2 regions of the Pelagerythrobacter sp. Soil_C_18 genome follow, and region 2 is predicted to be linked to the other one. Evidence: predicted binding sites of a transcription regulator. Region 2 holds the regulator's gene; the other holds the start of a gene.
What was found. Region 2 encodes LexA, which represses DNA repair genes until DNA is damaged. Its sites were predicted from a motif close to GTTCCNCNCTTGTTCT; they were not measured.
Positions count from the first base shown of each region.

Region 1 (11,674 bases), on a different contig from region 2:
TCGCCAGCATGATGCAGCCCATCATCACGTAAGTCTGCGGCCAGCCGATCCGCGCCGCGACGATCAGGCCGAGCGCGCCGCCCACCAGCGCGGCGAGGCGGAACCCCATTTGATAGACGGTCGAGAGGATGTCGATCGTCGCTTCCTCGTCCGCGATGTCGATGCGCCAGGCGTTGATGACGATGTCCTGCGTGGCGCTGGCGAAGGCGCCGATCCCGGCGAGCAGGCTGAACCAGCCGAGCGAGCTCTTCGGGTCGAGACCCGCCATGGTTACGAGGATGATCCCGAGCAAGAGTTGCGCCGGCGCGATCCATTGCTTCCGCTTGCCGAGCCGGTGCAGGCCAGGAATGTCCATCCGGTCGAGCAGCGGCGACCACAGGAACTGAAACGCGTAAGCGAGGCCGATCAGCGAGAACACGCCCATCGTCTCCAGATCGACCTCGGCCTCGCTAAGCCACGCGTAGAGCGTACCGAGGAACAACGCGAAGGGCAGGCCCGAGGCAAATCCGAACAACGCCATGTACGCCGATTTCCGGTTGCGCAGCGAGCGCACCAGCGTGCGCCAGCCAGGCTTGGTGGTCTTTGTGGCGGCAGCAGCCTCGGCCATTCCCTAGCGTCCTTCCGTCTATCCCGATTTTCTGCGACACTAGCTGCCGGAGAGGGCCAGGAACAGGCGCTATGGAAGCTATCGACACCAAACATCCCGCGCGGCGGCCGACCGAGGGCATGCTGGCGCTGGCACGCGCGATCGCCGAGGGGCAGAGCCGCGCCGAGGCGGGCGTCAGCGAGGTTCCGGCGAGCGTCTATACCGACCCCGGCTATTACGGGCGCGAGATGGCCGCGATCTACGAGCGGATGCCGCAGATCCTGTGCCCGTCCGCCCTGCTGCCCGAGCCGGGCATGGCGGTGCCGCACGACGCGACCGGGCGTCCGCTGCTGATCACCCGCGACGGCGAAGGCAAGGCGCACGTCTTCCTCAACGTCTGCCGCCATCGCGGCACGCGGCTGGTGGAGGGTAGCGAGGCGCTGTGCCAGAAGCGGCTCGTCTGCCCCTATCACGCTTGGACCTATTCGGTGGACGGGCGCCTGCTCGCCCTGCCCCGCCCCGACACTTTCCCCGGACTCGACAAGGACGCGAAAGGGCTGATCGAGCTGCCGAGCCGCGAGACCGGCGGCCTGATCTGGTTCTGTCCGCAGGAAGCGACCGCCGACTTCTCCGATGCCGAGCGGCTGGGCGAGGACTTCGACGCGCTCGGCATGGGCGAGCACGTGCTGTTCCGCCGCAAGACGCACGAGGTCGCGGCGAACTGGAAGCTCATCATGGACGCCTTCCTGGAGAGCTATCACGTCACCCGGCTCCATGCGCAGACGATCGGGCCGTTCTTCAAGGACGGGGTGACCTCGGGCGACATGGTCGGCCCCCACGCCCGCTCCGCCGTCGGCCGGCTGGAGGAGATGGAGTCCGTGGACCTCACCGACATGGCCGCGTTGCGCCGCGTGGTGACCTTCGCCTACCAGCTCATCCCCGGCGCGCTGATCATCCCCAGCCCCGACTACGTCAACGTCATGGTCATGATGCCCCAGGCGCACGACCGCACGCTGGTGGAAGATTTCATGCTCATCCCCGAGCATCCCGTCACCGACAAGGCGCGCGATCACTGGGAACGGAGCTGGGCGCTACTGGATGGCGGCGTCTTCGCCGGAGAAGACTTCCGCGCGGCGGAGCTGGGACAGCAAGGGCTCTCCACAGGCGCGGTGCCTTCGCTGACGCTCGGCACGCTGGAAGGCGGCATCCGGCGATTCCACGAGACCGTGGAGGAGGCGCTGCGGGCGGTGAACTGACGACTCACCCAAGCCGTCATCCCAGCGAAAGCTGGGATCGCGTGCCGAAAGTCGGACCCGATCGGAGAGCGATCCCAGCTTTCGCTGGGATGACGGTGCGTGTAGAGGCCCCGCATGGCCGACACTCCAAAACCTCAGGGCGAGCGCATCGCCAAGCTGCTCGCGCGCGCGGGCGTCGCCAGCCGGCGCGAGGTCGAGCGGATGATCGCTGACGGCCGTGTCGCGATCGACGGCAAGGTGCTCGACACCCCGGCAACGATCATCCCCGACCTGCGCGGCGTCACGGTCGACGGCAAGCCGGTCGGCAAGGCCGAGCGCACGCGGCTGTTCGCCTTCCACAAGCCGACCGGCCTGATCACCGCGGAACGCGATCCGAAGGGCCGCGCGACGATCTACACCGCGCTCCGCAACGCGCTCCCCAAGGGCGCGGGGCGCGTGATGCCGATCGGGCGGCTCGATCTCAACACCGAGGGCCTCCTGCTGCTCACCAACGACGGTGAGTTCAAGCGCGCGATGGAACTGCCTGCCAGCGGCATCCCGCGCACCTACCGCGCGCGCACATTCGGCGAGGTGACGCAAGCGCAGCTCGAAGATCTGTTCGACGGCCTGACGATCGACGGCGTCCGCTACGGCCAGATCGATGCGAACATGGAACGGCGCACGGGCCGCAACCAGTGGATCGAGCTGACCATCACCGAAGGCAAGAACCGTGAGGTCCGCCGCGTGCTCGAACACCTCGGGCTGCAGGTGAGCCGCCTGATCCGCGTCGGCTACGGCCCCTTCGCACTGGGCGAACTGCCCCGCGGCGCGGTGGTGGAAATCCAGAAGCACGAGATCGAGCGGTTCCGATCGAGCCTCAAGAGAGCGCACCGGGCGTGAGCATGAGAGTGATTGCCGGAGAGTGGCGCGGGCGCAGGCTCGTGACGCCGAAGGGGGAGGCGACGCGCCCCACCGCGGACCGCACGCGCGAGACGCTGTTCTCGATGCTCAGCAGCCGGCTCGGCAGTTTCGAGGAGCTTTCCGTGGCCGACTTGTTCGCAGGCTCGGGCGCGCTCGGCCTCGAGGCGCTTTCGCGCGGGGCGGCGCAGTGCCTGTTCGTCGAGCAGGAAGAGGCGGCGCTCAAGGCGATCCGCGCCAACATCGCCGCGCTCGACGCCCGCATGCGAAGCGAAGTGCGCGCCGGATCGGTCATGGCGCTCGGCCCGGTCGACAAGCCCCGCGACCTGGTGCTGCTCGATCCGCCTTATGGCACCGGCGCGGGCGCGGTGGCGCTCGATCGGCTGCTGAGGCTGGGGTGGATCGGGGAAGCCACCTGGATCGCGCTCGAAACCGGAGCGGACGAGACGGTGGCGGTAAAGGGACTTTCGGTCGATGCCGAAAGACGTGTCGGCAAGGCGAAGCTGACTTTGCTCCGCCTTGCCGACTGATCTCGCGAGCTAGGCTCCGACCGACCGATTACATCGGGTCGTCGGTCATCGGCTCGTCAGGAGTGGCCGGCTCAGCCGTCGTGGGATCGGCCATCGGGTCCGGAGTCGTCGTGTCCGGGCCAGCCGGTTCCGGGGTCGTCGGATTGGCTGCCGGGTCGGTCGGGGCCGGCATGCCGGCCGCCTGAGCTTCGATCTGCGCCCAGGCCTGGGTCTGCTGCTCCGGCGGCAGGGTCGCGAGCGTGCTCTTGTCGGCATCCGAGATGCGCCAGAAGAGCTCCTGACGCTCCGGCGTCAGCGACCAGAAGTAGGTCTGCGTCTCGGCAGGCCAGGCATCGTACTGCGCCTGCTGCGCGGGCGCCCAGGCATCATAGGCCGACTGCTGGTCCGGGGTCAGCGTGGTTGTCGTGGCAGTGTCGGCCGGCTCCGCGGACTCGACCGGCGGTTCGGCCATCTCGGTGTCCTGAGCCAGCGCCGGGCTGGAAACGATCGCCACGGCGGCGACGGCGGGAAGTAGGTTACGGATACGCATTGGGAAGTCTCCTTTAAAATATTCCCAAGCGACGAACGCGAACTCTTCCTGACAATTCGGTCCCCCGTCAGGATTACCTAGAGGTTGGGGACTTCACGCTGCGGCGGCAAGACTTACACTCGACTACAATCGCATGAGCGAAACGCCTCGCCGGAAAATGTGTCAGAATCGGGGCGAGCTGTAATAGACTGATTTTCTTGCAACTTGTCACGGAAAGACACGGGAAAGGGGCAGAGCCGCGAAAGCAACTCTGCCCCTTCGGGTATCGACGCACCTGCTTAGGCGCGCGCCAGAGAAACGCGGTCAGGCGCCGTCGGGCTTTTTGGCCGGCAGCGGCTCGTCGATCTCGCTCGCTGGCTTGCCCGGCCAGTAGTCGAGCGGGACGTTGCCATAGTTCTTCCCCGCCGCGCGCGGATTGATGCAGCCGTCCTGCACCTCGGCGCTGCAGATCGGATACTCCTCCTTCGGCGGAGGGGCGGTCTGCACCGTCTCGCTCTCGACGAACCGCATGTCGCCGCTCGTCGCCATCGAAGCCGTCGTGCTCGCGGGGCCGGCCGGCGTGCCTGTGGTAGTGGTCGCCGCGGTCGAAGCTGCTGCCCCGGGCGCGGCGCCGTTCATCTGCGCGGCGATCTGCGCCCAGGCCGACGTGCGCTGCTGCGGCGTCATCTGATAGACCTGCCTGCGCTGCTCGTCGGTCAGCGCCCACCAGCCGGTCTGCTGGTCGGGGGTCAGCGACCAGAAATACTCCTGGATCTCGGCCGTCCACGCATCGTAGGCGGCCTGGCGATCGGCCGGCCATGCGTCATACGACGTCTGCTGGCCCGCGGTCATGGTGTAGGTGCCCACAGGCGTCTCGACTTCGGCTTCGACCTGGGTCTCGGCGTCGGCCTCGGTGTCCTGCGCCGCAGCGGGCACGGCGAAAGCCAGTGCCGCGGCACCGGCTAGAATTATGCTACGCATTGGAGCTGTCTCCATCCGTTCATCATCGGTGCCACTACGCCGCACAGGTGATGCGGTTCCGTGCGGCCCTTGCGTGTTTCCTCCGCGTTCCCTAGCTGTTCGCCTGCTCATGACCCTGCCCGGCACCGCCCCGAACTCCGCCCCTGATGGCGAAATTCCCCTTTACGCAGCGCGGCTTAACGCCCCGCAGCGGGAGGCGGTGCTGACGACCGAAGGGCCGGTTCTGATGCTCGCGGGCGCTGGCACGGGCAAGACCGCGGCGCTTACCGCGCGTTTGGCACACCTCGTCGCAACACGGCGCGCCTGGCCGAGCGAGATTCTCTGCGTCACCTTCACCAACCGCGCGGCCGGCGAGATGCGCGAGCGTGTTGCCCACCATCTCGGCGAAGCAGTGGAGGGCATGCCTTGGCTCGGCACCTTCCATTCGATCGGCGCCAAGATGCTGCGCCGCCATGCCGAGCTGGTCGGGCTGCAATCGAACTACACGATCATCGACACCGACGATCAGCTCCGCCTGCTCAAACAGCTCATCGTCGAGAACGACCTCGACGAGAAGCGCTGGCCCGCGCGCCAGCTCGCCGGCCTGATTGACCGCTGGAAGAACCGCGGTCTCAATCCCGAAGACCTCGATGCGGTCGAAAACGAAGCCTATGCCAACGGCCGCGGGCAGCAGTTCTATCGCCTCTATCAGGAGCGGCTGAAGGCGCTGAACGCCTGTGACTTCGGCGACCTGCTGCTGCACATGCTGAATGTGTTCCGGCGGGAGCGCGAAGTGCTCGCGCACTACCAGCAGCGCTTCAAGTACATCCTGGTCGACGAGTATCAGGACACCAATCAGGTCCAGTACCTCTGGCTTCGCCTGCTCGCGCAGGAGCGCAAGAATATCTGCGTGGTGGGGGACGACGACCAGTCGATCTACTCCTGGCGCGGGGCCGAGGTCGCCAACATCCTGCGCTTCGAGAAGGACTTTCCCGGCGCACACGTGATCCGGCTGGAGCAGAACTACCGCTCCACCCCGCACATCCTCGGCGCCGCCTCGGGTCTGATCGACGCCAACAGCCAGCGCCTCGGCAAGACGCTGTGGACGGAGGTCAACGGCGGCGACAAGGTGCGCGTGATCGGCGTGTGGGACGCGCCCGAGGAAGCGCGCCGCGTGGGCGAGGACATCGAGCGGCTGGAGCGCGAGGGCGCGCCTCTCGAGCAGATCGCCATTCTCGTGCGCGCGCAGTACCAGACGCGCGAGTTCGAGGACCGCTTCATCCAGATCGGCTTGGGCTACCGGATCGTCGGCGGCTTCCGCTTCTACGAGCGCGCCGAGATCCGCGACGCGCTCGCCTATCTGCGCGTGATCGCCCAGCCGCAGGACGATCTCGCGTTCGAGCGCATCTATAACCAGCCCAAGCGCGGGCTCGGCGCCAAGACGCTCGAGAAGATGCATCAGCACGCCCGCCGCACCGGAATGCCGCTCGCCGCCGCCTCGCTCCAGCTCGCCGACAGCGACGAGCTGCCCGCGCGCGCGGCGAACGCGATCGGCGGACTGATGGGCCAGTTCCTCGAGTGGCGCGAGCAGGTGGACAAGGTCACCCCGTCCGAACTGCTGCGCACGGTGTTGGACGAGACCGGCTACAACGCCATGCTCGAGGCGGAGAAGACCGCCGAAGCCTCCGGCCGTCTGGAGAACCTTTCCGAGCTCGCGCGTGCAATGGAGGAATACGAGACGCTCGGCGACTTCCTCGAACACGTCAGCCTGGTGATGGACAACGACCGTGCCAACGAGGGCGAGAAGGTCACCATAATGACCATGCACGCGGCCAAGGGTCTGGAGTTCGCCAACGTCTTCCTGCCCGGGTGGGAGGAAGGCGTGTTCCCGAGCCAGCGCGCGCTCGACGAAGGCGGGCTCGCCAGCCTGGAGGAGGAACGCCGCCTCGCCTACGTCGCGATCACCCGCGCGCGCCGGCGCTGCACGATCCTGCACGCGGCCAACCGCCGCATCTACGGCCAGTGGACCAGCTCCATCCCCAGCCGCTTCGTCGGCGAACTGCCCGCCGATCATATCGAGGAAGAGACCACCCTGACCGGCGGCGCCTCCCTCTGGCGCGCGGGCATGACCGAGCACGAGGACCCCTTCGCCCATCTCGCCCGCGAGCGCCCCGCCCGCACCGCCACCCGCGGCCCCGGCTGGCAGCGCGCGCTCACCACCGGCTACGATGCAACGCCGAAGCGCGTGCGCGAAACCACCCGCAGCGCCGCCAGCTTCGCCGCCAAACCCCGCACCGACATCGCCGTCGGCCAACGCGTGTTCCACGACAAGTTCGGCTACGGCGTGGTGACGGACCAGGAGGGGAACCGGCTGGAGATCGAGTTCGAGCAGGCCGGGGTGAAGCGGGTGATCGACAGCTTCGTGACGGTGGCGTGAGAGCGGCGACTGTCGAGCAACGCTCCGAGGTCCGCCGCTTCCCCCAATCACGTCATCCCGACGGGCCTCAACGCTTCCGGATTGGCTGGCGGAGGATCGTTTTCAGTTTTGCCGGCTCGGTCCTCCGGGGGTCGCTCAGATAGATTTCATGATGTGGGCCGTTGAAGGTCGCATCGAGGCTGGGCATCGCTTCTTCGTGGAGGCGTCTCAAGGTCGGACCTTCGTCGTCGTAGCTGCCGATGTGCAGGATCTGCAGCGATCGGCCCTCGTCATAGGATTCGAAGCGCAGCGATGGCGGACGGTGGCCGCGCTTTGCCGCGGTCTTCGCGACCCCTTCGTCGAAATCGGCCTCGCCGATAAAGTCCGGCGCCATTATCATCACGGTCCAGCGCCAGCGATCTTTCTCCCGCCGCACGAACGCGCCGGGATCGTCTGCCCACCAGAGCGCTTCCAACGGGGGCACCACGTAGTCGCGGCCAAGCCTTTCCTTCGCCGCGAACTTCATTGCGTAGCTGACGCCGTACAGCCACTCGACCGCCGTCTTGTATTCGTCCGCCGTGTTCGGATCGCCCGCCCCGTCCGCTTTCACGAAGGCCATTCTCGGCACCACGATCTCGGCGAAGCTGTCCTGCGGCGGATTGAACAGCGCCCTGTGCGTCTTCTTCAGATCGAGCTTCGTCATCCGTCTCCTCCTGACACATCGGGCCCCTTTCGCAAACGCCCGCTGCGCTCTAGACGCCGACGTTGTGACCGATCGCGAGGCAACCTGCCGGTGTGGGCAATTGCGTGCCAGATGCACGGGCGACCCGGTGCGCGTTTCGGTCTGCCATTGCCTCGCCTGCCAGCAGCGGACCGGCAGCGCGTTCGCGGTTCAGGCGCGCTGGCCGGACGAGCGGTTCGAACTGACGGGGGCGTTCCGCGAGTGGTCGCGGGTGGGCGATAGCGGGACGCGGGCGACCTATCGCTTCTGTCCCGATTGCGGCTCGACCGTCGCCTACGTCAACGAGGGGATGGCGGGCGTGACCGCGGTTCCGGTCGGAGCGTTCGCCGATCCCGATTTCCCCTCGCCGAAGTTCTCGGTGTACGAGGAACGCAAGCATCGCTGGGTCGCGATCGTCGGCGATGACATCGAGCATATGGACTGATCGAGCTTGGCGATCGCGCGACGCATCGCTGATCCGCCATCCCAGCGAAAGCTTAGATCGCGCCCCAGCTCGGACATCGAGGCAAACGGTCGGAAACCTCCCGCGGCCCGGTCGTTGGTTTTCGTGAAGGAGAACCGACATGACCAGCGAAGCCGGCAACGCCCAGGCGCGGAAGGAAAACCGCGGCAGCGGCAATCCGAATGAAAAGCTGCAGAAACAGGAAGCACGCGATCCGAATCGCTCCAACGCGCGCGATCGCGAGAACCGCAAAGGCGGCGACAATGCGGAAGCGCTGTAGGCTCGACTAAAGCGTCATCCCAGCGAAAGCCGGAAGGGCGCCGGACGCTTGAGCCTAGAGCGCGCTGACGTCCAGGAAGTCGGGCTTCGGGCCGTTCCATTCGCCGGCCGGAACGGGCTCGCTGTCCTCGTCCCGCCGAGGGCGTGAGCGTTCGGGACGCTCGGGCTTCATCGCCTTCTCACGGCGCGGCTTTGCGGGACGCGGCTCGCGCTCCTCGTCGTCGCGCTCTCGGCGCGCCCGGCGAGGCTTTTCTTCCTCGTCGCGCTCTTCGCGCGGTTCGGGCGCGGGCTTGAGCTCGACGCGCACGTCCTTCTTACCGAACACCGGGATCGCGGCGCCGGTCAGCTTCTCGACGTTCTCGATCGCTTCGGCATCGTCTTCGGAAACGAGAGTGAACGCCCGCCCCTTGGCCCCTGCGCGACCGGTGCGGCCGATGCGGTGGACGTAGTCGTCGGGATGCCAGGGCGTGTCGAAATTGAACACGTGGCTCACGCCCTTGATATCGAGCCCGCGCGCGGCGACGTCGGACGCCACGAGGATATTGATGTCGCCGCCCTTGAAGCGATTGAGCTCCGCGATGCGGCTCGTCTGATCCATGTCGCCGTGGATCTCGCCGCTCGCGAAGCCGTGGCTGCGGAGGCTCTTGTTGAGCTCGCGCACGGTGGTTTTGCGATTGGCGAAGATGATCGCGGTTTCGACCAGGTCGTTCTTAAGCAGCCAGCGCAGCGTGTCGCGCTTCTCGCGGCTCTTCACCGGCACCTTGAACGCGGTGATGTCCTTGTTCGTGCTCGCTGCGCGGCTGACCTCGATCCGCTTGGGATTGTCGAGGAACTTCTTCGACAGCTTTTCGATCGGCGGCGGCATCGTGGCCGAGAACAGCATCGTCTGGCGCGTGTCGGGCAGCTTGGAGCAGATGAACTCGATATCGGGGATGAACCCCATGTCGAGCATCCGGTCGGCCTCGTCGATCACCAACAGTTCGCAGCCGTTGAGCATGATCTTGCCGCGCTCGAACAGGTCCATCAAGCGGCCCGGCGTCGCGATCAGCACGTCCACGCCTTCGTTCAGCGCCTTGATCTGATCGCCCATCTGAACGCCGCCGATCAGCAGCGCCATCCTGAGGTCGTGGTTGACGCCGTACTTCTCGAAATTCTCGGCGACCTGCGCGGCCAGTTCACGCGTCGGCTCGAGGATCAGGCTGCGAGGCATCAGCGCCCGACGGCGGCCGTTGGCGAGGATGTCGATCATCGGCAGCACGAAGCCCGCCGTCTTGCCCGTGCCCGTCTGCGCGATGCCGACGATATCCTTCATCATCAGCACGGGCGGGATCGCCTGCGCCTGAATCGGAGTCGGCTCGGTGTAGCCGGCGGCTTCGACGGCTTTGAGCAGTTCTGGCGAGAGGCCGAGGTCGGCAAATGTCATCTGAGTTTGAATTGTCCGGGTTTCGAGGGTGCGCGCCCAAATGTGCAGCGCGTTGGCACTTGCACAAGCGCCGCGCCCTTTGCGCGGCGCGCGGGCAAAAGTCAAGAAAAGCGCGCCGACCTGCCGCGCGTCAGTCGCGGGCGGGCACCATCTGGCTGATCGCGGTGACCTCGCACTTCGATCCGGTGCGCGATTGCAGCTTGTCGCGGTCGACGCAGATCATGCCGTCGTCGTTACGCTCGACGTAGAAGCCCGAGTAGAAATCGCGCGCGTGGCACGAGCGCTCCAGCTTCGCGCTGTAGAGGCGCCGGTCGCGCATGAATAGCATCAGGCGATTGTCGGGAGCAGGCTGAACCGCCCCGACCGCGGCCGCTGGCACGCAGTCAGCGGCCTTGCGTTCGACCAGCCGCGTGTTGGGCCGGGGCGCCTCGACGAACGATGCCGCTCCCTGCCGGGTCGCGGCGCTGCGGGGCACGATGCGGATGATCACCCGCTGCTCGATCCGGACCTGGCGCTGAACCGGCGTACCGCGAACGGCATCGAGTGCGCGCCAGCCCGGCTCCACACGGCCCAGGGCGACGGAACTCCGCGGCGTCGATACGCTCCCTGTTTCATCCACCGGTGCCGGCGGGCTGAACAACAGCACGATAGGGGCAAGGAAGGCAGCGGGACTCGTCATCGGCGCTGGTCGCGATCTCCGTGCGGCCGCTGCAAACGATGCGGCCATATCCGGCCCTGCGGAATAGCGCAAACGCTTGAACGACGGCTTAATCCGCGCAGCACGCATACGCAAACCGGGTGGTGCGGGGGCGCCGGGCTATGCCATAGGGCTCGCCATGCGCGATCTCGACACCTTTCTCGCAAGCGCGGCCGAACTGCTCGGCAAGCGCGGCTTCACCCAGGACCCCGAGGCAATGGCACCATGGCTCACCGACTGGCGCGGCCGCTATGCGGGGAAAGCCCTCGCCATGGCCTCCCCTGCCAACACGGAGGAAGTCTCGGCCATCGTCCGGCTCTGTGCCCGGCACCGCGTGCCGATCGTGCCGCAGGGCGGCAACAGCGGCATGTCGGGCGGCGCGACTCCCGACAGCGAGGGCGAGGCCTTGCTGCTCTCGCTGCGGCGAATGAACGCGATCCGAGCGATCGATGTCGATTCGCGGCAGGCGGTGTGCGAGGCCGGGGTGATTCTCCAGACCTTGCACGAGGCCGCTGCCGACAAGCGGATGCGCTTCCCCCTCACCCTCGGCGGCAAGGGATCGGCAACGATCGGGGGGCTGATCGCCACAAACGCCGGCGGCACGCAGGTCCTGCGGCACGGGACCATGCGCGCGCAGGTCCTCGGCCTGCAGGCGGTACTCGCGGACGGCGACGTGTTCGATGCGCTCACTCCGTTGAAGAAGGACAACCGCGGGTTCGACCTCAAGCAGTTGCTGATCGGGTCCGAAGGCACGCTCGGCATCGTGACGGCCGCCACGCTGCGGCTGCTGCCTGCGATCGGCGAGCGCGCGGTGCTCTGGGCAGGGCTCAAGTCGATCGGCGACGCACGCCGCCTGCTGCTCCATTGCGAGGCGCGCGCGGGAGATCATCTCGAAGGGTTCGAGGTCGTCCCCGCGCATTGCCTCGCCGCGGTTCTCG
Region 1 covers NZ_JBDGIU010000006.1:174,878-186,551, forward strand. The annotation lists gene AC3A5N_RS13605 (AmpG family muropeptide MFS transporter) at 1-607, opposite strand, end outside; gene AC3A5N_RS13610 (aromatic ring-hydroxylating oxygenase subunit alpha) at 679-1,842, shown strand; gene AC3A5N_RS13615 (pseudouridine synthase) at 1,957-2,721, shown strand; gene rsmD (16S rRNA (guanine(966)-N(2))-methyltransferase RsmD) at 2,724-3,269, shown strand; gene AC3A5N_RS13625 (hypothetical protein) at 3,298-3,798, opposite strand; gene AC3A5N_RS13630 (hypothetical protein) at 4,102-4,758, opposite strand; gene AC3A5N_RS13635 (ATP-dependent helicase) at 4,868-7,174, shown strand; gene AC3A5N_RS13640 (GyrI-like domain-containing protein) at 7,242-7,856, opposite strand; gene AC3A5N_RS13645 (GFA family protein) at 7,921-8,319, shown strand; gene AC3A5N_RS13650 (hypothetical protein) at 8,459-8,617, shown strand; gene AC3A5N_RS13655 (DEAD/DEAH box helicase) at 8,672-10,039, opposite strand; gene AC3A5N_RS13660 (hypothetical protein) at 10,170-10,718, opposite strand; gene AC3A5N_RS13665 (FAD-binding oxidoreductase) at 10,876-11,674, shown strand, end outside.
Region 1: the regulator LexA is predicted to act here: its motif matches at 4,845-4,860, upstream of AC3A5N_RS13635 (ATP-dependent helicase).

Region 2 (11,674 bases):
GTGCGCAGTATGCAGCGAGCGAGGATCGCAGCGTCACGCAACTGATCGTGCCCACGCAGGAAGCCGCGAACGCCATCCGCCAGCGGGTGAGCGCAGGCGGTTCGCTGGAGGCGGCAGCGCGCGAGGCCGGCTTCGACACCGCAACGCTGGGCCCGGTCTCGCGCGAAGCCCTCGCGGCCCGCAGTTCGCCCGAAGTCGCCAGCGCAGCCTTCGCTGCCGGTCGCGGACAGATCGCGGCGCCCGCTCGCAGCGGTCTCGGCTGGCATGTCGTGCGCGTCGACGAGATCGATGCGCGGGCGGCGCGCAGCCTCGAGCAGGTTCGCGGCGAGATCGCGGATGCCCTGCGGGTCGAGAAGCGCCAGACCGCCCTCGCCGATCTCGCGGCGAGCGTCGAAGAACAGCTCGCGGACGGCGTCTCGCTCTCCGACATCGCGGAAGACCTCGGCGCCGAAACGCAAACCACGCGTCCGCTGCTTGCGACCGGCGGCGTCTACGGCACGCCGACCGAGACCGCGCCGGAGATCCTCGCGCCGGCGCTCGAGACCGCGTTCCAGATGTCCGAAGCCCAGCCGCAGGTTGCCGAGATCGAACGCGGCGAGACCTTCCTGATCTTCGAGGCGAGCGAGATCGTTCCATCGGCCGCCGCACCGCTGGCGGAGATCCGCGACGACGTGATCGCCAGCTGGCGGCTGGCGCAGGGTGCCAAGGCGGCGCGCGCCGCAGCCGATCGCGTCCTCCAGCGCGTCAAGGGCGGCGCCACCCTCGCGGCGGCGATTGGCGAGGAAGAACAGAGCCTGCCGGGCGTGGAGCAGATCGACCTCACGCGCGAGCAGCTCGCGGCGATGCAGGGGCGCTTCCCTGCGCCGATCGCGCTGTTGTTCAGCATGGCGGAGGGCACCACGAAGAAGCTCGAGGCGCCCGACAGCAACGGCTGGTTCGTTGTCGACCTCGACGATATCGAGACCGGCGAAGTGAGCCGCAACGATCCCGTGTTCGCGCAGGCAAGTGCGGACCTCGGGGGCGCGATGGGCCGCGAATATGCCGATCAGCTTCGCCTCGCCCTGCGCAAGGAACTCGGCGTGGAGCGCAACGAGACGGCGATCGAGGCGATCCGCAAACAGCTCCTCGGGCAAAATTGAGGGGGCCGGCCCTGGCCGCCCCCCGCCTCTCGAACGCGGACGCCGCCCGCAGTGCGCTTGCCGCAGGGCGCCCCGCGCTCGTCTGGCGCAAGGTGGTCGCCGATACAGAGACTCCGGTCGGCGCGGCGCTGAAGCTGATCGAGCCGGGCCGCGGCGATTTCCTGCTCGAATCGGTCGAAGGCGGCGAAGTGCGCGGGCGCTACAGCCTGCTCGGCCTCGATCCTGATCTCGTGTTCCGTGCCGAAGGTGACAGTGCCGAGATCAATCCGCGCTGGCGGGAAGATCGCGCGGCGTTCGAGCCCTGCGCCGAAGGATCACTCGCGGAACTGCGCGCGCTCGTCTCCCGCTGCCGGATAGACGTGCCCGACGACCTGCCCCCCGCCCTCGCCTGCCTCGTCGGCTATTTCGGGTATGAGACGATCGGGCTGGTCGAGCGGCTGCCGCGCGCGCCGCAGAGCTCGGTCGCATTGCCCGACATGCTGTTCGTCCGGCCCACGGTCCTGCTCGTGTTCGACCGGCTCGGCGAAGAGCTGTTCTGCATCGCGCCGATCTGGGCCGGCGCCGGCGAACCAAATCAGGCAATCGAAGCCGCGGCGGAGCGGATCGACGATACCCTGCGGAAGCTGGGAGGCCCGGTCGCCCCCGCAGACCGCACCTCGCATCTGCCCGAGATGGCGCTCACCCCTACGATGGCCGGCGAGGACTACGCCGCAATGGTGGCCCGCGCGAAAGGTTACATCGAGGCCGGCGATATCTTCCAGGTCGTGCTCGCCCAGCGCTTCAGGTGCCCGTTCCCGCTGCCGCCATTCGCGCTTTACCGCGCGCTTCGCCGGGTGAATCCATCGCCGTTCCTCTACTTCCTAGACCTACCCGGCTTCGCCGTCGTCGGGTCGAGTCCCGAGATCCTCGTGCGCGTACGCGACGGCGATGTCACGATCCGCCCGATCGCCGGCACCCGCCCGCGCGGCGCCACGCCAGAGGCCGATCGCGCGGCCGAGGCCAGTCTGCTCGCCGACCCCAAGGAACGCGCCGAACATCTCATGCTGCTCGACCTCGGCCGCAACGATGTCGGCCGGGTCGCGGCGAAGGGCACGGTCGAGGTCACCGACAGCTTCACCATCGAGCGTTACAGCCACGTGATGCACATCGTGAGTAACGTTGTGGGCCGTCTCGGTGCCGGTCAGGACGCGTTGGACGCGCTCTTCGCAGGCTTTCCTGCGGGCACCGTCAGCGGCGCACCGAAAGTCCGCGCGTGTGAGATCATTGCCGAGCTCGAGCCGGAAACGCGCGGCGCCTACGCAGGCGGCGTCGGCTACTTCGCACCGGACGGATCGGTCGACAGCTGCATCGTCCTGCGCACCGGCGTGGTGAAGGACGGCGTGCTCCACGTCCAGGCCGGCGCAGGCATCGTCGCCGACAGCGATCCGGCCTACGAGCAGCGCGAATGCGAAGCCAAGGCCGGCGCCCTTCTTGCCGCCGCGCGCGAGGCGGTGCGGATCGCGCAGGAGCCCGGGTTCGGCCAGTGAAACGCCTGATGACCCTCGCCCCGCTCTTTGGCCTTGCCGCATGCGGAGAGCAGCCTGCGGGTGAGCCCGTCATCCGCACAGAGATCGGAAGCGGAGTCGCCGAGAAGGCAGCTGCGCCCCGGCCCACGCCGACCCCCACGCCGAGCGTCGCATCGGCCTGCGAGAGCGCCACGTTCGAGGACGCAGCCTTCACCCACTGCATCGCCGATCCCGCGAAGCATCGCGTCCTCACCGACCTCGGGCCCGAGGACGGTGCGCCCTACCGCAGTCTCGCGAAGCTAGCCGCCGCTCGCGGCGACGATGCACCGAAGGTCGCTTTCGCGATGAACGGCGGAATGTACGACGGTGAAGGCAAGCCGATCGGCTACTACGTCGAAAGCGGCGACCGTCTCAAGGAGCTCAACCGCGCGGACGGACCGGGCAATTTCCACATGAAGCCCAACGGAGTGTTCTTCGGCACCGGCAGCAAGTGGCAGATCCGCACGGCGGACGACTTCTACGCCAACGTCGGCGACCGTCCGGCCTTCGGCACACAGAGCGGGCCGATGCTGGTGATCGACGGCAAGCTGCACCCGGAAATTTCGGAAGACGGGCCGAGCAAGGCGATCCGCAACGGCGTCGGCATCGATGCACAAGGGCGCGCGCACTTCGTCATCTCGGAAGGACCGGTGAGCTTCGGGATTCTCGCGCGATACTTCCGCGATGGGCTCAAGACGCCCGACGCATTGTTTCTAGACGGAAGCGTCAGCGCGCTGTGGGACCCTGCGACCGACCGCCTCGACAACCGGGCACCGATCGGACCGATGATCGTAGTCGAGCACAAGGACAAGCCATGATCCAGATTGCATACGAGCGCACGCTCTATCCGCCCATCGAGCCGAACGAGACCGGAATGCTCGACGTCGGCGACGGACACACGATCTACTGGGAGCGCATCGGCACGCGCGGCGCCAAGCCGGCCGTGTTCCTCCACGGCGGCCCCGGTTCCGGCTGCAGCGACACGCAGCGCCGGCAGTGGGATCCGGAACTTTACGACATCCTGCTGTTCGACCAGCGGGGTTGCGGCCGCTCGACACCGTTCGCGAGCCTGGAGAACAACACGACGTGGGATCTCGTCGCCGACATGGAACGGCTGCGCGAGATGTGCGGTCACAAGACCTGGCAGGTCTTCGGCGGGAGCTGGGGCTCCACCCTCGCGCTCTCCTACGCCCAGGCACATCCCGAGCGCGTCAGCGAACTCGTGCTGCGCGGCATCTTCCTGTCGAGCCAGGCGGAACTCGACTGGCTCTATACCTACGGCGCAAGCGAGCTCTATCCGGAAGCCTGGGCCGACTTCATCGGCCTGATCCCGGAGAACGAGCGGGATGACGTGGTCGAGGCCTATCACCGCCGCCTCACCAGCGATGATCACGCCACCAAGCTCGCCGCCGCAAAGGCATGGAGTATGTGGGAAGGCATGACGGTAACGCTGCTGCCCGACCCTGCGATGCTCGAGGAATTCACCGAAGACGATCACGCAATCTCTATCGCACGGATCGAGAACCATTATTTCCGCCACAAGTGCTGGCTCGATGAAGGCCAGCTCCTCGTCAACGCACACCGCCTGAAGGGCATCCCCGGCGTCATCGTGCAGGGGCGGCACGATTGCTGCACTCCGCCCGCCGCGGCTTGGGCGCTCAAACAGGCCTGGCCCGAGGTGGACCTTCAGATCGTGCCCGACGGCGGCCACCTGTTCACCGAGCCAGGCATCACCGACGGCCTCGTCCGCGCCAGCGACCGGTTCGCGGGGAAGCAGGCGTAGGCCGGTAGCTCTCTCCCGTTGACCCAAGCTGCTATCTCCCCCCGGAAAGGGAGGAGAGCAATCGACACCCCAATAGCTTTCCTTGCTTGATCGCGCGCGGCCGAACCACGAAGACCTCCGACATGATCCTCGTCATCGACAACTACGACAGCTTCACCTTCAACCTGGTCCATTACCTGATGGAGCTGGGGGCCGAAGTCCGCGTCGAGCGCAACGATGCGCTGACGGCGGCGGAGGCGGTCGCGAGTGGGCCCGCGGGCGTTCTGATCTCTCCCGGACCGTGCACGCCGAACGAAGCCGGGATCAGCCTCGATCTCGTCGCCGCCTGCGCGGACGCCCGCCTGCCGCTGCTCGGCGTTTGCCTCGGCCACCAGGCGATCGGGCAGCATTTCGGCGGGCGCGTCGTGCGCGGCGGGCTGATGCACGGCAAGACCTCGCCGGTCGAGCACGACGGCACCGGCGTCTTCGCCGGCCTGCCTTCCCCCTTCACCGCCACCCGCTACCACTCGCTAATCGTCGAGGACGTGCCCGAGGTTCTGACGGTCAACGCAACCAGCGAGACGCCCGGGCTCGACGGCACGAGCGTGATGGGCTTCCGCCACGTCGAGCTGCCGATCCACGGGGTTCAGTTCCACCCGGAGAGCATAGCCACCGAGTACGGCCACGCGCTGCTCGCCAACTTCCTCGCGATCTGCGGGATCGAAGCCAAGGTGCCCGCATGAAGACGCTCCCCGAGGCCGAGCCCCACCTCTCCGAAGCCGAGGCCGAGGAAGTCTTCGGCTGGATCCTCGACGGCGAGACCAGTGAGGAGGAGATCGCCCGGTTTCTCATCGAGATCACCGAGCGCAGCGAGACGGCGGACGAGATCGCCGGCGCGGCGCGGGCGCTCCGTGCGCGGATGATCCCGGTTGCGGCGCCGGACAATGCCGTCGACTGCTGCGGCACCGGAGGCGACGGCCATCACACGCTCAACGTCTCGACCGCCGTGAGCCTCGTCGTTGCGGCCGCGGGCGTGCCCGTCGCCAAGCACGGCAATCGTGCGGCCAGCAGCAAGTCCGGCGCAGCGGATACGCTGGAAGCGCTCGGGCTCGATATGGAAGCGGCTGGAAGAACAGCCGAAAAGACATTGGCGGAGCTGGGAATTTGCTTCCTCTTCGCGAAGAACCACCACCCCGCGATGGGACGGATTCAGCCGCTCCGTCAGCGGCTCGGCCGGCGCACGATCTTCAACCTCATGGGCCCCCTGTCGAACCCGGCCGGCGTGCGGCGTCAGTTGATCGGCATCGCCCGCCCCGGCTACGTGCCGATCTACGCAGCGGCCAAGGCCAGGCTCGGGACCGAGCGCACCTTCATCGCCTCGGGCGACGAGGGGCTCGACGAGCTGAGCCTCGCCGGCGGCAATGAGGTGGCAGAAGTCGTCGGCAACGATTTCGAGATGCGCCGGGTCGATGCTTCGATGGCCGGTCTGCCGCATGCCCCCGTCGAGGCGATCCGCGGCGGGGATTCGCTGCACAATGCCAAGGCGCTCAAGGCGCTGCTGATGGGCGCGCCGGGCCCCTATCGCGACGCTGTGCTGCTCAACGCGTCGGCGATGCTGATCCTCGCGGGCTCGGCTCGGGGATGGGAGGACGGTGCAGCGATCGCCGCGGAGTCGCTGGACAGCGGCAATGCGGGTACCCTGCTCGATCGCTGGATCGAAATGGCGCGTTAGATCGTGCGACGAACGCAAGCTGCCACACGGAAACCGGACGATGAACAAGCTCGACGAAATCTGCGCCACCAAGCGTGAGGAAGTCGCTGCCCGCAAAGGGCTCGCCACGATCGAGGATCTCGACCGTGCCGCGCGGGATGCCGGGCCGCCGCGGGGCTTCGCCGACGCACTTGCGGCCAAGGCGCGGAACGGGTTCGGCCTGATTGCGGAAATCAAGAAAGCTTCGCCGTCCAAGGGTCTGATCCGCGCCGATTTTCGCCCCGCCGAACACGCTTTGGCCTATCAGGCGGGAGGCGCCGCCTGCCTCTCGGTTCTCACCGACGCGCCCTACTTTCAGGGGCATGAGGATTTTCTGATGGATGCGCGCGCGGCCTGCGACCTGCCCGTGCTGCGGAAGGACTTCATGGTCGACCCATGGCAAGTCGCCGAGGCGCGCGCGATCGGAACCGATGCAATTCTCATCATCGTGGCCGCGCTGGACGATGGCGCAATGGTCGAGATCGAGGCGGCCGCGCTCGAGCGCGGCATGGACGTCCTGGTCGAGGTTCACGACGAGGCGGAGATGGAGCGTGCGAGCGCACTACGCTCGAGGCTCATCGGAATAAACAACCGCGACCTCAAAACCTTTCGCACCGATCTTGCCGTGACCGAGCGCCTCGCGCCCCTCGCACCGGAGGATGCGCTCTTGGTCGGGGAGAGCGGAATCGAGCGCCATGCGGACTGCGAGCGCCTGGCTGCGGTGGGCGTGCGTTGCTTCCTCGTGGGCGAGAGTCTGATGCGGCAGCCCGATCTCACCGCCGCGACGCGGCAGCTTCTCCTCGGCTAACGGCCGGATGTCGAGACGAAAGCGGAACGGATGTTCTCTACTATCGACTCCAGAATGGCGGAGTTGCTTGACTTCACCAAATCGGTTGCCTAATTGTTCCGCATTCGTTCGCAACCTGGACGAGCGTGTCAGGCGACCGAGGAGACTTCGCCATGCTGACGGCAAAGCAGCACGAGTTGATCCGTTTCATCCAGCAGCGGCTGGAAGAAACCGGCATTTCCCCTTCGTTCGAGGAGATGAAGGAGGCGCTCGATCTCAAGAGCAAGTCGGGCGTTCATCGCCTGATCTCTGCGCTCGAGGAACGCGGCTTCATCCGCCGCCTGCCCAACCGCGCTCGCGCGCTCGAAGTGCTCAAGCAGCCCGAAGATGCGACACCCGCCGCGCGCAGCGCGAAGGGTGACAATATCGTCGAACTGCACCGGGTCGCGCCAGCGCAGCCGAGGCCTGCAAACGACGTAATCGAAATTCCGCTCCACGGCCGCATCGCTGCGGGTGTGCCGATCGAGGCGATCGAGGGGCAAAGCAGCTTGCCCGTCCCCGCCGCGCTGCTTGGACCGGGCGAGCACTATGCACTCGAGGTTTCGGGCGATTCGATGATCGAAGCCGGCATTTTCGACGGCGACTTCGCGCTCGTGCGCCGTACCGACATGGCGCGGGATGGCGAGATCGTGGTGGCACTCGTGCGCAACGAGGAAGCGACGCTCAAGTACCTGCGCCGGGAGAACGGAATGATCCGGCTCGACCCGGCCAACGGCAGCTACGAACCGCAGATCTACCGACCTGACGAAGTGCAGGTGCAGGGCAAGCTTTCGGGATTGCTGCGCCGTTACCACTGATCGCCGAGCAAATGGCGGCGACACTGCTCGATCGTTGATCTAGCGCCGCGTGCCGCGCCACCAGCCATGTTCGCCCTGCCCCTCGGCGACCGTCTCCATGCGCGGCTCGTCTAGGTAGAGCGCGAGCCCACCCGTCCCGCTGAGCAGGCGTCGATCGGCCTTTAGCCAGCGGGGGCGGCAACTGCGCGGAAGAAAGCGGTCGGCGACGACGATATCGGCGCGGTCGCAGGCAGCGGCAAGCGCCCGTTCCTCCACCATGTCGCGGCCACGCGCCATCAGCAGCGTCCAGCGCCTCTCGCCGCGGTCGATTGCAAGCCTGCAGAAATCGCGGCTGCAGCGCGCACCGGCCCAGCGGCTGAGTGGAACCGGTTCGCCCTCCAGTCCCGCGAGTTCCAGGAGATTGTCGCGCGCGAACTCGCTGCGGGTATCGCGCAGCATCAGCAACCGGTCGCCCTCGCCTGCAATTCCGACGTGCCGCCCATCGCCCGAGATGAGCACGTCCGGCGCGGGCGTCCCGATGAGCAGGATCGTTCCGAGAGCTGCCGGCGCGAGGCCGAGCAGCCGCGCCCGCCCTCGCCAGAGCGCCAGCCATAGTCCGCCGGCAACGAACAGCGCGATGGTCGCCAGGTCCATCTGGGGCGCAAGCTTTACCGCTCCGGGCTGCGCGGCGGTGAAGTGCGCGATGGCGAGCAGCAGTTCGAGGGATTTGCCCGCGAGCCACCAGACAGGCGCGCCCGCTCCAGCGAGATCGAGCAGCAAGGCAAATGCGATCAGCGGCATCGATACGAAAGTGACCAGCGGAATCGCGATCACGTTCGCCAGCGCGCCGTAAAGACCGGCACGATGGAAATGAAACAGCACGATGGGCATCAGCGCTATCTCGATCACAACGCCCATGAGCAGCAGCATCCCGGCGCGCCGCGCGAACCGGACGATCCAGTTCTCCTCGCGTGGAGAAAGGAAAGCCTGCACCGGCGCGCTGCCATGCAGCGCGACGATGGCGAGCACCGCCGCGAAGCTCATCTGGAAGCTGGGCCCGACGAGCGACTCCGGCCACAGCAGGAGCACGGCAACGGCGGCCACCGCCACCATTCGCATCGACAGCGGCTCGCGTCCGAGCGCCAAGGCAATCAGCACGAGCACGGCGCCGATGCAGCTTCGCACCGTCGGTACCTCCGCACCTGTCAGCAGCGTGTATCCGACGCCTGCTCCGGCCGCGATGGCTGCGGCAACGACCGGCAGCCGCACGCGCAACGCAAGCCACGGCCAGAGCGAGAGGAGCTTGATGGCTAAAAGGTAAGCCGCCGCGATCACCGCGCTGACGTGAAGTCCGCTGATCGACAGCAGGTGCGTCAATCCGGAGTCCCGCATCGCCTCCTCGTCGGCACGGGTTATGGCTCCTCGATCTCCACTCGCGAACGCCGCCGCGATCGTGCCAGGTGAGCCCGACAGCCGCTCGCGCACGTGCGCGGCCAGCACGCGCTGAACCCCCGCCAGGCTGCTCGCGCCGCGGCCAGGCTGCACGATCTCGATCTCTCCGATCAGCGATCCCGTCGCTGAGAGCCCCTGGAACCATGCAGTGCGCGCAAAATCGTAGCCGCCCGGCAGCATGGGGGGCGACGGTGGCATCAGCCGAGTTCGCAGGCGCACGACCGCACCCTCCGCCAGTCCCGGCTGGTCCGCCGCGAGCGGCACGTTGATCCGCACCTTTCGCGCACGCGCCGCCTCCGCATCGCGGTACGCCAGCACGAGACGCAGGCGGTCTTCCGCCGGCTGGTCGATCCGTTCGAGAACCCGCGCCTCGATCCGTTCGACCCGGGGATAGGCGATCGGCTCCGCTCCCACGACCGCGGAACGCAGCCACACAATAGCCATCCCCGCCGCGACCACGATCGCCAGCGAAATTACGGCCAGGCGCAAGTTGGCCCGATCGTCCCGATCCCGCCACAGGGCCTGCGCCGCGATCGCGGCGAGCGTCGCAAGGGCGATAACGGCGATCCACTGCCATGGCACCGGCAAAAGGAACCAGACACCGATCCCGGCGGCGAAGGCGACGGCGAGCCAAGGCCCGCGATCAAATCCTGCCACGGCGAGAAACGTCTCGATCCGGTCCACCGCACTGGACAAACGCGCCGCGCTGCGCCAATTGCGCTGCGCTGCAGCATTGGCCTCTTCGGGCCCGCCCCCCAACGGCACCTCGGGCACCCCCGTCGCCATGGGAGACATAGGAAAGGATCACGTCGGATATGGCAAGCGATAGCGGACAGGTCGTGACGCGCTTCGCTCCATCGCCGACCGGATTCCTTCATATCGGCGGCGCCCGCACCGCGCTATTCAACTGGCTTTACGCCCGCCATCACGGCGGCCGGGCGCTGCTGAGAATCGAGGATACCGACCGCAAGCGCTCGACTCCGGAAGCGATCGAAGCGATTCTCGACGGGCTCGCGTGGCTCGGCCTCGAGTGGGACGACGACGTCGTGTTCCAGTCGGAACGCGGGGCCCGCCACGTGGAGGTGGCCGAGCAGCTCCTCGCCGCAGGGCACGCCTACAAGTGCTATGCAACGACCGAAGAGCTCGAGGAAATGCGGGCCGCCCAACGCGCCGCCAAGCAGCCGCTGCGCTACGACGGCCGCTGGCGCGACCGCGATCCCACCGATGCACCGCTCGGCGCGCCCTACGTCCTCCGCCTGAAGACCCCGAACGAAGGCGAGACGGTGATCGACGACCGCGTCCAGGGCCGGGTGACCGTGCGCAACGAGGAACTCGACGATTACGTCCTTTTGCGCGCCGACGGCACCCCGACCTACATGCTCGCGGTGGTGGTCGACGACCACGACATGGGCGTCACCCATGTCATCCGCGGCGACGACCATCTCAACAACGCCTTCCGCCAGTTGCCGATCTACCGAGCGATGAACTGGCCCGAGCCGGTCTATGCCCATATCCCGCTGATCCACGGCAGCGACGGGGCCAAGCTGTCGAAGCGTCACGGCGCGCTCGGTGCGGAAGCCTATCGAGACGAGTTCGGCATACTGCCCGAGGCGCTGTTCAACTACCTCCTCCGCCTCGGCTGGGGCCATGGCGACCGCGAGGAAATCACGCGCGAGGAGGCGATCTCGCTGTTCGATCTCGACGGCGTGGGCAAGAGCCCTTCCCGCTTCGACCTCAAGAAGCTGCAGAACCTCAACGGCCACTATATTCGCGAAGCCGACGACGCGCGGCTCGCAGGTCTCGTGGCCGAACGGGTTGGACCCGAAGCGGACAAGGCGCTGCTCGAACGCGCCATGCCGGTGCTCAAGACCCGCGCACGCGATCTCGACGAGCTTGCCGAAGGCGCGGCCTTCCTGTTCAAGCGCCGTCCGCTGACGCTTACGGAAAAGGCCGAAGCGCTGCTCACCGAGGGTGCGCGTGAGGTTCTGGCGCAGATCGCCAGTGGGCTACGGGCGGAAAAAAACTGGACAATCGAGGCGCTCGAAGCCACTACCAAGGCACTCGCTGAGGAGCTCGGACTGGGCCTCGGCAAGCTCGCGCAGCCCATGCGCGCAGCGCTGACCGGGACAACCACGTCCCCGGGTATTTTCGATGTGCTGGTCCTGCTTGGACGGGAAGAAGCGCTCGCGCGGATCGACGCGCAGGCCGCTCCGGCAAAGCAGGGCTAGGCATCAAAGAGGAGAACGAATTTGGCGGACAAGCAGGCGAAACTCGAACTGGGCGGCCAGACCCATGAATTCCCCGTGCTTCAGGGGAGCGTGGGGCCGGACGTGGTCGACATCCGCAAGCTCTACGGCAGCACCGGCGCTTTCACCTTTGACCCCGGTTACAAGTCGACCGCCAG
Region 2 covers NZ_JBDGIU010000002.1:439,396-451,069, forward strand. The annotation lists gene AC3A5N_RS07780 (peptidylprolyl isomerase) at 1-1,139, shown strand, start outside; gene trpE (anthranilate synthase component I) at 1,136-2,665, shown strand; gene AC3A5N_RS07790 (phosphodiester glycosidase family protein) at 2,674-3,501, shown strand; gene pip (prolyl aminopeptidase) at 3,498-4,466, shown strand; gene AC3A5N_RS07800 (anthranilate synthase component II) at 4,589-5,188, shown strand; gene trpD (anthranilate phosphoribosyltransferase) at 5,185-6,177, shown strand; gene trpC (indole-3-glycerol phosphate synthase TrpC) at 6,218-7,003, shown strand; gene lexA (transcriptional repressor LexA) at 7,156-7,839, shown strand; gene AC3A5N_RS07820 (ComEC/Rec2 family competence protein) at 7,879-10,056, opposite strand; gene gltX (glutamate--tRNA ligase) at 10,086-11,498, shown strand; gene AC3A5N_RS07830 (citrate synthase) at 11,520-11,674, shown strand, end outside.